DNA from 3 places in the Mesorhizobium sp. BR1-1-4 genome. Region 3 is predicted to be linked to each of the others. Evidence: riboswitches for the same ligand, from Rfam matches in the RefSeq annotation. Region 3 holds a riboswitch; each other region holds the start of a gene.

Region 1 (4,607 bases), on a different contig from region 3:
GGAAGCCACGCAGCGGTGCTCCCGGCTCCCAGGGCGGAAAGGCATCGGCCGAGGCCATCAGCTGCACGCCGACGCGGCGGTGCGGATCGTAGACCTGCCAGAAATCCAGGTCGTGGAAATGGTGCCCGCGCAAACCGGCTTCGGCGAGCTGTTTGGCAAAACCGTGCTCGGTGAAATGGGCATCGCCCCAGTGCGCCGGCTCCGGGATGCCGTCAATGCCGGGATGCGCGATGAAGATGCGACCCGTGGACGGTGCCGGCTGGTCATGCCCGGGCTCGACAAAAGCATGGCCCAATGCATCGGCAAGCACGCCGTGACCGAGATGCACGGTCAGTTCAAGCCAGGGCAGGCGAACCTTTCGCATGGTCGGATAGCACGCGGCCGCGCCTTCAGCGGCGGCGATGAGATACCTGGCGTAATCCGGCAAGGTTTCGAGCGTGACGCGCGGCATCAATCGCCTTCCATCACGCTGCGGCCGCCCCCTCAGGAAGCCTGCTTGACCGCCGGCCAGCCGAGAGGTTCCTCGACCTCGTGGATGGGATCAACGACGATCAGGTCGGCGAGGTCGTCGTGAATGCTCACATTGAGCGGCTCGTTCGTGGCGGCAAGCTCGGCAGGCAAATCGCCCGGCAAAGGCTGCGCCGCCGCGTCCAAGCGCACCAGCAAACCCAATTCGAGTAATTGCGATATGAAGCGTTCGAGTTCGGCCTGGCCTATTGTCGAGCCGCCGGCGCTCAGCCCGACCAGAGCCTGGGCGTCCGCGCCGGATGAAAGCGCCTGCCATACCTTGCTGCCGGAATCGGAAAAGCCGAAATATTTGCCATTGGCAAGATTGAGCACCACGGCCTCGCCATCGAAAGATTCGAAAACGATATCCCGGCTCGCTACCGCATAGGCGTGGGAGTCATGCGTCATTGTTGCCCCGTCCTGCATTTCCTGCCCGCCAGCAGGACCGCTTCCACCAACAACGCCTAAACTTTCAGGTCTTCCTTGGCAAGGTAACCTTTGCCAGCAACGGGGGACCATTTCCGGGTTCAGTCGAAAGCCGGGCGGATCAAGCCTCGATTTCAAGCGGCGACAATGGCTTGGAACAACAGGCCAGGATGAAGCCATCATCGATCTCATGATCGAGGATGCCGCCATTGTGGCTCATCTCGACGCTGCCGGAGACTTTCTTCACTTTGCAAGTTCCGCAAAGGCCGAATTCGCAGGCGGCCGGTATTCGCACGCCCGAGGCGCGCGCCGTCTGCAGCACGGTCTGGCCGCCGACACAGTCGGCGTCGACATCCGAAAGCGCGAAGCGGATCGGCGTCGCGGCTTCGACGCAAATCGCCGCGCCGTCTTCAGCCGGCGAGGCAAACGGCGCCGGGATTTCCTCCGCCGCCGGCGCGGCAAAGCTCTCCTGATGGTATTTTGCCATGTCGAACCCGGCGGCCTCCAGCATGCCGCGCACGGCGCGCATGAAAGGGTCGGGGCCGCAGCAGAAGATTTCGCGTTCGCGGAAATCGGGCGCCAGGAGCGGCAGCCGGATGGCGTCGATGCGGCCCATATGGCCGTACCAGCCCTCGCGGCTCGACCGCTCCTCGATCATGAAGCCGAGCGACAGCCCCGGCATATGGCCGCCGAGCAGTTCGAGTTCCTTGCGAAAGATGATCTCTTCCGGGCGCCGCGCGCAATTGACGAAGCCGACATCGGTCCATGGCGCGCAGTCGTTCAGCCAGCGCAGCATCGACATCATCGGCGTCACGCCCGACCCGGCCGAGATGAACAGGTATTTCGCCGCCGGGTGGCTGTGCAGCGAAAAGTCGCCGCCCGGTCCATAGGCCTTGACGTGCGAGCCGGGCGTCAGGTGATCGAACATCCAGCGTGTGCCGACGCTGCCCGCCTGCGCCTTCACTGTCACCGCGATCGAGAATGGCCGTGACGGCGATGATGACAGCGTGTAGGTGCGCATCAGCGGGCCGTCCGGTGTCGGCAATTCCAGCGTCACGAACTGGCCCGGCTTGTAGCGGAACCAGGTCTGGTTGTCGGAGCGGAAGGTGAAGGTCTTGACGTCGGGCGCCTCGTCGCTGACGCCGGTTACTTCCAGCACCTGCAGCCTGTCGTTCCACGGCGCCATCTGGTCGAGGTGGCGATAGAGGCCAAGATCAGTCATGGCGTTCATCCCTGCATACTTTTCATTTTGGGCATGTCGTGATCCCAAAGCCGCTGCACAGTTTTGGCCGACATGCGCTAGGCGACACTGCGCAGAGCAGGCCGGCCGTCTTCGGAAAGCCGTGGGCCCATAAAGCGCGCGTACCAGTCGACGAACTGGATGACGCCGCCCTCGTGCAGCTCCGAATAGGGACCGGGCTCGTAGGCCGGCGACAGGATGCCGAAGGCGTTTTCCTCGACGATGCGGCGGTCCTGGTCGTTGGTCTCGGTCCAGACATGGGTGAGTTCGGCGAGATCGTAGTCGACGCCTTCCACGGCATCCTTGTGGACCAGCCATTTGGTCGTAACCGCTGTTTCCGTGGCGCTGACCGGCAGCACGCGGAACGTCACCGCATGATCCACGAGGATATGGTTCCAGGTTGTCGGGTAGTGATAGTGCATCAGCGTGCCGATCCGGTCGGCCGAGACGCTGTCGGACAGGTTCTTCTTCACCGCCCGCTTGCCGGTCATCGTGTAGCTCTGGGCATCGCGCAGCAGCGGCGCGCGGGTGGCGCGGTATTGTCCGGCCGGGTCGATGCGAAACTTGCTGGGCAGGCCAACAGCTTCGCACTTCGCCCAGTGGGCCAGCATCTCCGGATCGCTGTCGGCGCCTTGCACGCCGGTCACGGTCGGCGCTTCCGGGAAGGTCTTGCACAGCTCAGGATGGTTGCCCGCGCAATGGTAGCATTCGCGGTTGTTTTCCCAGACCAGCTTCCAGTTGCCCTTCTCGATGATCGTGCTCTCGAAGGCGATCTTGGCCTCGCTCAGCCGGTGCGGCTGGAGATAGGGCTCGATCATCGCCCGCATCGGCGCGAAGTCGGCGGGCTCCTTGGCCAGGCAGATGAAGACATAGCCGGCGACGCTTTCGCAGGCGACCGGCTTGAGCCCGAACTGGCTCTTGTCGAACCCATCGGCCATCTGGCGGGCGAACAGCAGCCGGCCGTCGAGTTCGTAGGTCCACTGGTGATAGGGACACACCAGTTTGGCGGCCATGCCCTTGTCGGTGTTGCAGACGCGGCTGCCGCGATGGCGGCAGGAATTGTGGAAAGCGTTGATCTTGCCCTGCTGATCGCGCACCAGCACGACCGGATAGTCGCCGATCTGCACGGTGATGAAGCTGCCCGGCTTGGGCAACTCGCAATCATGGCCGATGAACAGCCAGTCGCGATACCAGATCAGTTCCATGTCAAGCTTGAAGTAGTCCGGGTCGGTATAGAAGGGCTGTTCCAGCGAAAGGCCCTGTCTGCGGCCGTTCAAAAGCCTCAGCATGTCGTTGCGCGCGTCCATGTCCTGTCCTCATTTTCAAGGACTGAACTGGTGGTGATGGAGGAAGGACTGGGCGCAAGCCGGCGAAAGCCGGACAACACCATCCGCCCCTTGACCGCCCACCGCGATCAGTCGAGTTCTAGCGATCTCGGGCTGGTTTCCGGGCTCTGGAGTTGTCCTGGCGGACCATCGCGACACCTTCCCAAGCTTTCGCCCAGTGGTCTCCCGTTGCGACTTGAACTCCACCACCGTTGCGGGGGCAGCGCCGGAATCTGACCGGCTTCCCAATTCTCCGCTCCGTCGTCACGCAGCGGCACCTGAGATCGCTCGATCTAATCACGACAGGGTTTGCGACATCGGCACGAAAGCGACATCGCATCCATGCGGCGCGACACGTACGCGGGATCGTCCCGGCGCGGTTGCAGCGGGGGAATCGCCTCTTCTCGCCAGGTGCGCGGGCACCGTTTTCGACCCTCAGCGGGCCGGAAAAGGGTTAATGGTTTCGAAAAGTGACTATTAGCAGAGTCTAAAATCGAACCGAACGGTTCGTTTCTGTTGACGGTGCGTGCAGGACGGTGTGAACGCCCAGCCTTCCGACACAGTTGGTGATCGGGGCGTGATCTTATGCAACTATTTGATATCAAACGGAAAAATAAGACATGTAGAAGGCGTTGGTACAATTTCAAGTGGTGGAGTCATGGTCCACGCTGAACAACTTCGTGATTGGAAACGGCAAGGGGGCTCTCCCACATCGGGGCTGTCCGAACGACGCGATTTAATCCCAAGACACGCCGCTAGACGGACGGGAAAAATACTGGAGTACAAAAATGAAAAAGATCATTCTCACTGCCGCCGCCCTTCTGGCTATTTCCGGCAGCGCCTTCGCTAGCAGCGACCATTATGGTTCGAACGCCGCGACCCCCACGGCCACTGTCGACAGCTCCTACACCGCTTCGACCAAGAAGTCGGAGCCGGCTGCCCAGACGCCTGTGACGGGCGCCGACCACAACCTCTTCGGCAACAATTAATAGCCATCCCCGGCACGCGGCGGGTGACCCTGCCGCGCTGGTGGACCTACAAATTCAGGAGTATTAAAATGAACAAGATCCTCATTGCTGCCGCCGCCGTTCTGGCCCTCTCCGGCAGCG
Region 2 (4,607 bases), on a different contig from region 3:
TCATGGCGAAGGTGATGATCTGAACCGGCCCCAGGCGGATTGCCGAGCCGCTGGAGCCATGGTCCACCGGCCGCACTTGCGGCTCGGTCGAACGCTGCAGAATGAAGGCTGTCGAGCCCAAGGCGAGGAACAGCGTGCTGACGGCAACGCCCGCTTCCGGGAACAGCGCGGCGCTGAGGCCCACAGATAGCGATGCGCCGGCGATATAGACCAGTTCGTCCGCCGCCGACTCGAAGGCGAAGGCGGTGTTCATCTCGGACCGGCCCCGGAAAATCTCGGTCCAGCGCGCCCGCACCATGGCCGGCATGCTTGGCATCGCCGCGGCCAGCAGCGCCGACGCGAACAGCGTCCATACCGGCCAGTCTTGATTGGCAGATGCGATCAGGGCCGCGAATGCGAGCACGGAGATGATGGTGGTGGGTACGACAACCCGCGTCTGGCCGAGGCGGTCGACCAACCTCGATATCTGCGGCGCCAGGAAGGCATTGGCCAAGGCGAATGTCGCCGAAACCGCACCCGCCACCCAGTATTCGCCACGCGTCTGCGACAGCATCGCCACGATGCCGATCGGGGCCATGGCGATCGGCAGGCGCGCCATGAAGCCGGCGGCGGCAAAGCCCCTGGCTCCGGGAGCGCGAAAGATTTCCGAATAGGGGTTTTGCATGATCCTGTTCCTCGACAAGGGGCGATTCAACAATTACATACGAGACGTATAAGTGTTAAATAGAGCATACGTCGCGTATGTCAATTGGCATACGGAGCGTATGTAAGTAAGGCCAGAAGCATGCATCGACCGCGTAAGGAGATGATCGCCGAGACACGCGCCAAGCTGATCGCCGCGGCGCGCCAGGCTTTCGGCACCATCGGCTATGCCGAAGCGTCGATGGATGATTTCACCGCGTCGGCCGGGCTGACGCGCGGCGCCCTTTATCATCACTTCGGCGACAAGAAGGGACTGCTTGAGGCGGTTATCGCCGAAATCGACGCGGAAATGGCGGCCCGGGTGAATGAGGTCGCGTCGCGGGCGCCGACCCGCTGGCAGCATTTCGTCGACGAATGCACCACCTATATCGAAATGGCGCTGGAGCCGGAAATCCAGCGCATCATGTTCCGGGATGGTCCGGCTGTGCTGGGCGATCCGGCACTGTGGTCGAATGCCAATGCCTGCGTCGGTTCAATGACCGATCATCTGACAGCGCTGCAGCGGGAAGGGGTGGTCGTCCCCGACGTCGACCCGGAGTCGGCAGCGCGGCTGATCAATGGGGCGAGCAGCCAGGCCGCGCAGCGCATCGCCAATTCGCAAGATCCCGAAGCGACATCGAAGATGGTGGTGGCCGCGTTCAAGCAATTGCTCGAAGGCCTGCTGAAAAAGCCGGAAGCGCTTTCAAGATGAACCACCATGGCAGTCCCGCCACTGCCTGCAATTGACAATAGCCGGTTTGAGCGCATCCTCCGCAGCCATCTCTGAGGGGAGATTCGGGGCATGTGGGATTTCGATATCGGCAGGTCGGTGTCCATCATGATGCGGACCTGGCCTTTCATTGTCTTTCGCATGATCGTCTATTTCGGCATCACGCTGGCCTACATCGTGGCCACCGGCACCGGCGCCTCCGTCGGCTATGGCGTCGGCCATATTTCTACCGATCCCGACGGACCATTGTCTTTTGCGATGTGGGGCGGCGTGGTCGGTTTCGGCATCGTCTCGATCGCCGTCTACTGGATCCGCGAATACATTCTCTACGTCGTCAAGGCGGGCCATATCGCCGTCATGGTGCATCTGATCGACGGCAATGATATTCCCGACGGCCAGAACCAGATCGCCTACGCGAAAGAAGTCGTGACCGAGCGTTTTGCCGAGGCCAACATCCTTTTCGTCGTCGACCAATTGGTCAAGGGCGCCATACGCGCCATCACCGGCCTGCTCGGCGGCATCGCGGCCTTCCTGCCCATTCCTGGCCTGAGCGGCCTGGTTTCGTTCCTCAACACGGTGATTCGCCTGTCGCTGACCTATGTCGACGAGATCATTCTCGGCTACAACATCCGCATCAGTTCGTCCTCGCCGTTCGAAACCGCGCGCCAAGGCGTTGTGCTCTACGCCCAGAACGGCAAGACCATGGTCAAGAATGCCGTCTGGCTAGGGGTCATCATGTGGGGCGTGTCGTTCGTGATTTTCCTGCTGATGCTGGCTCCGGCAGCCGCTATTCTTTACGTCATGCCCGGGCAGCTCGCCGGCTGGGCTTTCGTGCTGGCAATCGTCTTTGCCTGGGCTTTCAAGGCGGCCTTCATTGAGCCGTTCGCCATTGCCTGCCTGATGCAGGTCTATTTCAAGACCATCGAAGGTCAGGTGCCCGATGCCGCCTGGGACGCCAGGCTGGCCGAAGCCTCGTCGAAGTTCAGGGAACTCAAGGACAAGGCACTGGCTTCTTTCGGTGGCTCACGGTGGGGCACTGCCGGCGCGACGAGCTGATCAACCGGCCTCGCCGGCGCACCGGCGACGGTGCCGAGGCGCGCCACTGCTGATTTGAGCGGCGCTTCGCCTTGCGCGCGAAAAGTCTCGCTCATGATAAGCTCGGGCAACGGCAGCCGCCGGCCCCAGCCGTGTGTTTCGAGATCCGGCTTCGGTGCGAACTCGGAAACACGGCCGACGCAGAGATAGGCGATCGGTGTCACCTGGTCGGGAATGGCCAGCAAGCTTTTCAGCGCTTGCGCCTCGATGATGCTGACCCAGCCGACGCCAACGCCTTCGGCGCGTGCCGCCAGCCAGAAATTCTGCACCGCGCAGACCGTGCTGTAGAGATCCATCTCCGGATTGTGCCAGCGCCCCAGCGGCGAGCCTTTCGAGCGTTCGCGGTCGCAGGTGATGCAGATGTTGAGAGCGCTTTCGCAAATGCCTTCGAGCTTGAGCTTGCGGTAGAGCGCCTGCCGTTCTGCCTCGATTTCAGGCAGTTCCCCTTCTCGCGCGGCCAGGAACAGGTCGCGCACTTCCGCCCGCCGCGCGGCATCGCGAATGATAATGAAATTCCAGGGTTGCATGAAGCCGACCGACGGCGCGTGATGGGCGGCAAGCAGCAGCCGCGCCAGCACCTCGTCGTCGATCGCCTCCGATGTAAAATGGCTGCGGACGTCGCGCCGCGTGAAGATGGCGCGGTAAACAGCGTCGCGCGCAATCTGGTCAAATCCATCGCCCATTGGAGCGGTCATAGCTTCCGGCATCGCTTGTCCCCTTGCGATTGCAATCGATGTCATCCGCCTGACCATGCGGATGACGATGCCTGCCAGGCCGGTCTTCTGGCTCGGGATCAACCCGCGTCCGGTGCCTTCCCGTCATCGACAGTGGCATTTACCGGCGCGGTCCCCCTCACAGCGTTGGGCACGCCACGGAGTTCAACCGTGTTCCCGATTCTCCCGCCAGAGCATTTGCAGCCAAGTGGAATCACTTGGCGTCGCAAAATGCGGCTAAAACAAACAGCCCGGCGGGCACCAGGCAGTGGTTGCGACCTTACGCCGAAGGGCCGGCGCCGCCAATGCCCGCAGCGACATCAATGGACGCAGGTTCGATTTTCCCCAGCGATCAAGCCGCGACGCATGGCCATCACGGCGCAGGGGCACTAGATAGGGGGCATGGCCACCCGTCTCTACACGCACCCGATCTTTCTCGAACACATCACGCCGCCCGGTCACCCCGAGCGGCCCGACCGCCTGCGCGCCATCGAGCGCGTGCTCGACGACGAAGCTTTTGCCACGCTTGACCGCGTCGAGGCACCGCAAGGCGACGAGGCGACCATCCTCTACGCGCATCCCGCCGATTTCGTCGCGCGTGTCCGCGCCGCCGTCCCCGACGAAGGCATTGCCCGCATCGACGCAGACACCACTGCCAGCCCGAAAAGCTGGCAGGCGGTGATTACGGCGATCGGTGCCGCCAATGCCGCCGTCGACGACGTCTTTGCGGGCCGCGCCGACAACGTCTTCGTCGCCGCCCGCCCGCCCGGCCACCATGCCGAAAAGACCACGGCCATGGGCTTCTGCTTCTTCAACACGGCGGCAATCGCAGCGCGCCATGCGCAGAGGAAGCATGGCGCCGAGCGTGTCGCGGTCGTCGACTGGGACGTGCATCACGGCAACGGCACGCAGGATATTTTCTGGGACGATCCCTCGGTGCTCTATTGCTCGACGCACCAGATGCCGCTTTATCCCGGCACGGGCGCGAAGAGTGAGACCGGCGCCGGCAACATCATCAATGCGCCGCTGGCGCCTCGGACGGGCAGCGAGGTGTTTCGCGATGCGTTCCTGTCGCGCGTGCTGCCGGCACTCGACAATTTCGCGCCGGATCTGATTATCGTTTCGGCCGGCTTCGACGCGCACCATCGCGACCCGCTGGCGGAAATCAATCTGACCGAGGACGATTTCGACTGGGCGACCGGCCAGCTGATGCAGCGCGCCGCAATCCACGGCGGCAACCGGCTCGTCAGCCTGCTCGAGGGCGGCTACGATCTGCAGGGATTGGCATTTTCGGTCGCCGCCCATGTCGGGCGACTGATGAAAGGATGAATGATGACCGGTGAGATCAACGAAGACGTCAAGGCGATGAGCTTTGAACAGGCACTCGA
Region 3 (4,607 bases):
GGACGATGGGCAGGTACGAACTGAGAAGTGCGTTCATGCAGCGGCTTTCCGTTGGCGCCAATCCACTTTGACTACAGCACCGAACCTTAATGCGGAAGCGTGACAGATTAACCGCTGAACCGTTTTAAGGGGCCTATGCTGCAACGCGGCGAGGGTTAGCGCAGCACTTCCAGCGAAGCAAGTCAAACCTTGTTCAAAACACCGAGCTGGACGGCATTCCGGGAGAAACTGGTCCCATCCGCTCCTGTTTGATTTCCTTCGCTTTTAACTCCACTTTTGTCTCCTGACAGGGTTGCCGCCAAAACCCTGCTAGCATGGACGGGAATCACGCCGGGCAATGACGCCAGATAGGTCCATCAGGGACGCATACGCATGAAGGAAAAGATCTCGCTTGCCGCCGCCCGGCGCATCGCCCTCGCCGCCCAGGGATTTCTCGATCCCCGCCCCGCCGGCACGCCGGACCGCCGCCATTTCGCCCGCGTTCTGTCCCGCACCGGCCTGTTGCAGATCGATTCCGTCAGTGCGGTGGTGCGCGCTCATTACATGCCGCTCTATTCGCGTCTCGGCCCCTATCCCCTCGCTTTGCTCGACAACGCCGCCGTAACGCGCAAGCGCACCGTCTTCGAATATTGGGCGCATGAAGCCTCGTTCCTGCCGGTCGAGACCTACCCACTGATGCGCTGGCGCATGCAGCGCGCCGAGCAAGGCGATGAAATGTATCTGGGGCTGGCCAAATGGGGCCGCGAGCACGCCGCCTATATAGAAGAGATCTACCGCGAGGTCGTCGCGCGCGGGCCGATCGCCGCTTCGGCGCTCGAAGGCCAGAAAGGCTCCGGTGGCTGGTGGGGTTGGAGCCATGCCAAGCACGCCTTCGAATGGCTGTTCTGGGCCGGGCGCATCACCACCGCGCACCGGCGCGGCTTCGAGCGCTTTTACGACCTGCCGGAGCGCGTGCTGCCGCAGGCGATCCTCGATCTGCCGGTACCGACGCCTGAGGACGCGCACCGCGAATTGCTGCGCATTTCCGCCCGTGCCCATGGCGTGGCGATATCAGGCGACCTGCGCGATTATTTTCGGCTCTCGCCGGCCGACATGAAAGGCCGGCTGGAGGAACTGGTCGAACTCGGCGACTTGCTGCCGGTCCGTGTCGAGGGCTGGGACAAGCCGGCTTACCTTCACAAGGACGCCCGTATCCCGCGCAAGATCGAGGCCCGCGCTCTGCTGGCGCCGTTCGATCCGGTCGTCTTCGAGCGTTCGCGCTCGGAGCGGCTGTTCGACTTCCATTACCGCATCGAAATCTACACGCCGGCCGACAAGCGCCAATACGGCTACTATGTCCTGCCTTTCCTGCTCGGCGACAGGATCGTGGCGCGCGTCGACCTCAGGGCTGACCGGCCGGCCAGTGTCCTGCGCGTCCATGCCGCCTACGCCGAGCCCGGCGCACCGCCCGAAACCGCAGCCCAGCTCTTCGAGGAATTGAAGCAGATGCAGGGCTGGCTTGGCCTCGAGCGCATGGAAATAACGCCTGCCGGCGACCTCGGCCCGGCGCTGTCCGACATCGCGGTGTCGTAAGCTCGCGTTGACACCGCTGCCCGCAAGAGCCTAAATCCCATCCAGACGGTCTCCTCTCGGCAAAGAGAGGAGCCAAGAGGGAATGCGGTGCGGGATTGAAAATCCCAAATCCGCGGCTGTCCCCGCAACTGTGAGCGAAGAGCCAAGGCCGAAAGCCACTGGGATTGTCCCGGGAAGGCGGCTACCCAAGGCGATGACCCGCGAGCCAGGAGACCTGCCGTCTGGAATGCAAGAATCCGATCGCCTGGCGGGTTTTCCGGGCAAGGAGCCTGATGTGGATCGCGACAGCAGTTTTTCGGCTGAAACAACCGACATTTCGTCCGGCGGGGATCATCCCCTGGCCGGCATCACGGTCATTGTCTGCGCTTCCTGTCGCGACGAGACTGGATCCGACGCCCATCCCCGGGCCGGCGAACTTTTGGCCGAAGATACGCGCCAAGCCGCCTCGGGCGAGAAGATTCGCATCCGCACGGTCGAATGCCTCGGCAATTGCAAGCGCCGGCTGAGCGCCGCGATCCTGCGCGACGGCTGCTGGAGCTATGTGTTCGGCGATCTGACCGCGAGCAGCGGCGCCGATCTCGTCACTGGCGCGAAACTCTTCGCCACCTCGAGCGACGGCCTCATTCCCTGGCGGGGCAGGCCCGACAGTCTCAAGCGCGGCCTCGTTGCCCGCATCCCTCCCCTCGACATGCTGAAAGATTGATCATGACAACATCTCTGTCCCGCGTTCCCTGCACCGTCGTCACCGGCTTCCTCGGCGCCGGCAAGACGACGCTGGTCCGCCATCTCCTGGAAAACGCCGGCGGCAAGCGGATTGCCATCATCGTCAACGAGTTCGGCGACATCGGCATCGACGGCGAGATCCTCAAGGGATGCGGCATCGACACCTGCCCAGAGGAAAACATCGTCGAACTGGCCAATGGCTGTATCTGCTGCACCGTGGCCGACGATTTTGTGCCGGCGCTCGACAAGATCCTGTCGCTGACGCCGAAGGTCGACCATATCCTGATCGAAACCTCGGGCCTCGCTCTGCCCAAACCGCTGGTCCAGGCTTTCCAGTGGCCGACGGTGAAGAGCCGCGTGACCGTCGATGGCGTCATCGCCGTGGTCGACGGTCCCGCACTGGCGGAAGGCCGCGTCGCCAATGACATGGACGCCCTGCAGGCGCAGCGCGCGCAGGACGAGAGCCTCGACCATGACGACCCGGTCGAGGAAGTGTTCGAGGACCAGATTTCCTGCGCCGACCTGATCATCCTGTCGAAGAGCGACCTGATGGACGCCGCCGGTTCAGCCCGCGCCAAGGCCATCGTCAACGAACACTCGGCCCGCGCCGTAAAGATCGTGCCGACGTCTCATGGCAAGGTCGATCCCTCGGTGCTGCTCGGGCTCGGTCTCGCCGTCGAGGACGACATCGAGAACCGCAAGTCGCATCATGACGGCGCCTTCGACCATGAGCATGACGACTTCGACACGTTCATCGTCGACATTCCCTCGATCGCCAATCCGGACGAATTGGCCAAGCGCGTCGCCGCGGCCGCCGAACAGGAAAACGTGCTGCGCGTGAAAGGCTTCGTCGAGGTCGGCGGCAAACCTATGCGGCTCCTGCTGCAAGCCGTCGGCCCGCGCGTCAATCATTACTACGACCGCGCCTGGACCGCTGGGGACGACCGCCGCTCGCGGCTCGTCGTCATTGGCCTCAAGGGGCTGAACCGCCCGGCGATCGAACGTATCCTCGCCGGCTGATTTTCAGGCCCGGGCCGCGATGCACATCCTCACCACGACCTCCGCCTCGCTCGACGACCTCGCCGAGCCTGTCGATCTCAGGCAGGCGCCGGCGGATATCGTAGCCCTGTCCTTCACCGACAGCGATCTCGCCGGACTGGCTGCGGCGTGGAAGGCCGACGCTGGTCGCCTGCCCTCGATGCGGCTGGCCGCACTGCGCGACCTGCGCCATCCCATGTCCGTCGACCTCTGGATAGACAGCGTCGCCCGCCACGCCAAAGTCATCCTGGTGCGCATCCTCGGCGGCTACGACTGGTGGCGCTATGGCTGCGACCAACTGGCGGTGATTGCCCGCGAACGCGGCATCAAACTGGCGCTGCTTCCCGGTGAAAGCCACGACGAGGATCTCAGGCTGGTCGAAGCCTCGACGCTGCCCCGCGCCGAACTGGACGGCCTGCTCGGCTATTTCCGCGAGGGCGGCCCGGCCAATATGGGCGCGCTGGTGCACAGGCTGGCAGGCTTGGCTGGACAGGATGCGCCCGTCGCCAACCCGGTCAGCGTGCCGAAGGCCGGTTACTATCAGGCTGGATTGGGGGTCGCGGAAGAGCCGGCCGGTTCCAATAGCGGCACTCCCATTGTCCCGATTCTCTTCTACCGATCGATGCTGCTCGCCGCCGATGTCGCCCCGATCGATGCGCTGGCCGAGGCTTTGCGCTCCAGGGGATTGGCACCGGTGCCGATCTTCGTTTCCAGTCTGAAGGATCCGGTGTCGCTGGCGTTCGTCGAAAATGCCATCGCATCGCTGAAACCCGCCGCGATCGTCACCGCGACCGCGTTCGCTTCCGGCGCCGAGCCCGGCGTCGAAACCTTGTTCGACCGCGCCGGCGTGCCCGTCTTCCAGGTCATCGTCGCCACCACGCGCCGCGACATCTGGGAAAACAACCAGCGCGGCCTGGCGCCCGCCGACCTTGCCATGCATGTCGTGCTGCCCGAACTCGACGGCCGCATCCTCGCCGGCGCCATTTCCTTCAAGGCCGAGAGCGATATCGATCCGGCGCTTGGCCATCGTGCGTTGGCGAACCGCCCGGAACTGGATCGGGTGGAGCAAGTGGCGGGGCGAGTCGCGGCTTTCATCCGGCTGCGGGAGACGAAGCGGGAGGAGCGCAAGCTCGCGATCCTCATTCCCGATTATCCCAGTGCCCCTGGCCGCACAGGCTATGCGGTCGGGCTGGACGTGCCGTCCAGCGTGCTGGCCATGCTGCGCGACTTGAGCGAACAGGGCTATGCCGTTGACGGGATTCCGCAAACGCCGC

The links. Region 3 has a riboswitch for cobalamin ahead of LB571_RS13095 (DUF1636 family protein). Riboswitches for the same ligand answer to the same signal wherever they lie in the genome.
Region 1: it holds a riboswitch for cobalamin, as region 3 does, so the genes downstream of both, LB571_RS22650 (aromatic ring-hydroxylating oxygenase subunit alpha) here and LB571_RS13095 (DUF1636 family protein) in region 3, are expected to answer to the same signal.
Region 2: it holds a riboswitch for cobalamin, as region 3 does, so the genes downstream of both, bluB (5,6-dimethylbenzimidazole synthase) here and LB571_RS13095 (DUF1636 family protein) in region 3, are expected to answer to the same signal.

Annotation. Positions count from the first base shown of each region.
Region 1 is NZ_JAIUIB010000010.1:261,276-265,882, forward strand. Features, by position in the region: gene LB571_RS22635 (serine kinase) at 1-451, opposite strand, end outside; gene LB571_RS22640 (PqqD family protein) at 484-1,113, opposite strand; gene LB571_RS22645 (hybrid-cluster NAD(P)-dependent oxidoreductase) at 1,055-2,155, opposite strand; gene LB571_RS22650 (aromatic ring-hydroxylating oxygenase subunit alpha) at 2,233-3,480, opposite strand; cobalamin riboswitch at 3,593-3,795, opposite strand; gene LB571_RS22655 (DUF680 domain-containing protein) at 4,287-4,487, shown strand; partial or broken gene LB571_RS22660 (DUF680 domain-containing protein) at 4,556-4,607, shown strand, end outside.
Region 2 is NZ_JAIUIB010000006.1:405,179-409,785, forward strand. Features, by position in the region: gene LB571_RS16055 (MFS transporter) at 1-664, opposite strand, end outside; gene LB571_RS16060 (TetR/AcrR family transcriptional regulator) at 785-1,393, shown strand; gene LB571_RS16065 (hypothetical protein) at 1,484-2,467, shown strand; partial or broken gene bluB (5,6-dimethylbenzimidazole synthase) at 2,584-3,258, opposite strand; cobalamin riboswitch at 3,261-3,443, opposite strand; gene LB571_RS16075 (histone deacetylase family protein) at 3,622-4,548, shown strand; gene LB571_RS16080 (exodeoxyribonuclease VII small subunit) at 4,552-4,607, shown strand, end outside.
Region 3 is NZ_JAIUIB010000005.1:273,628-278,234, reverse strand. Features, by position in the region: gene LB571_RS13105 (NADH-quinone oxidoreductase subunit A) at 1-37, opposite strand, end outside; gene LB571_RS13100 (winged helix-turn-helix domain-containing protein) at 373-1,572, shown strand; cobalamin riboswitch at 1,602-1,809, shown strand; gene LB571_RS13095 (DUF1636 family protein) at 1,847-2,275, shown strand; gene cobW (cobalamin biosynthesis protein CobW) at 2,278-3,315, shown strand; gene LB571_RS13085 (cobaltochelatase subunit CobN) at 3,335-4,607, shown strand, end outside.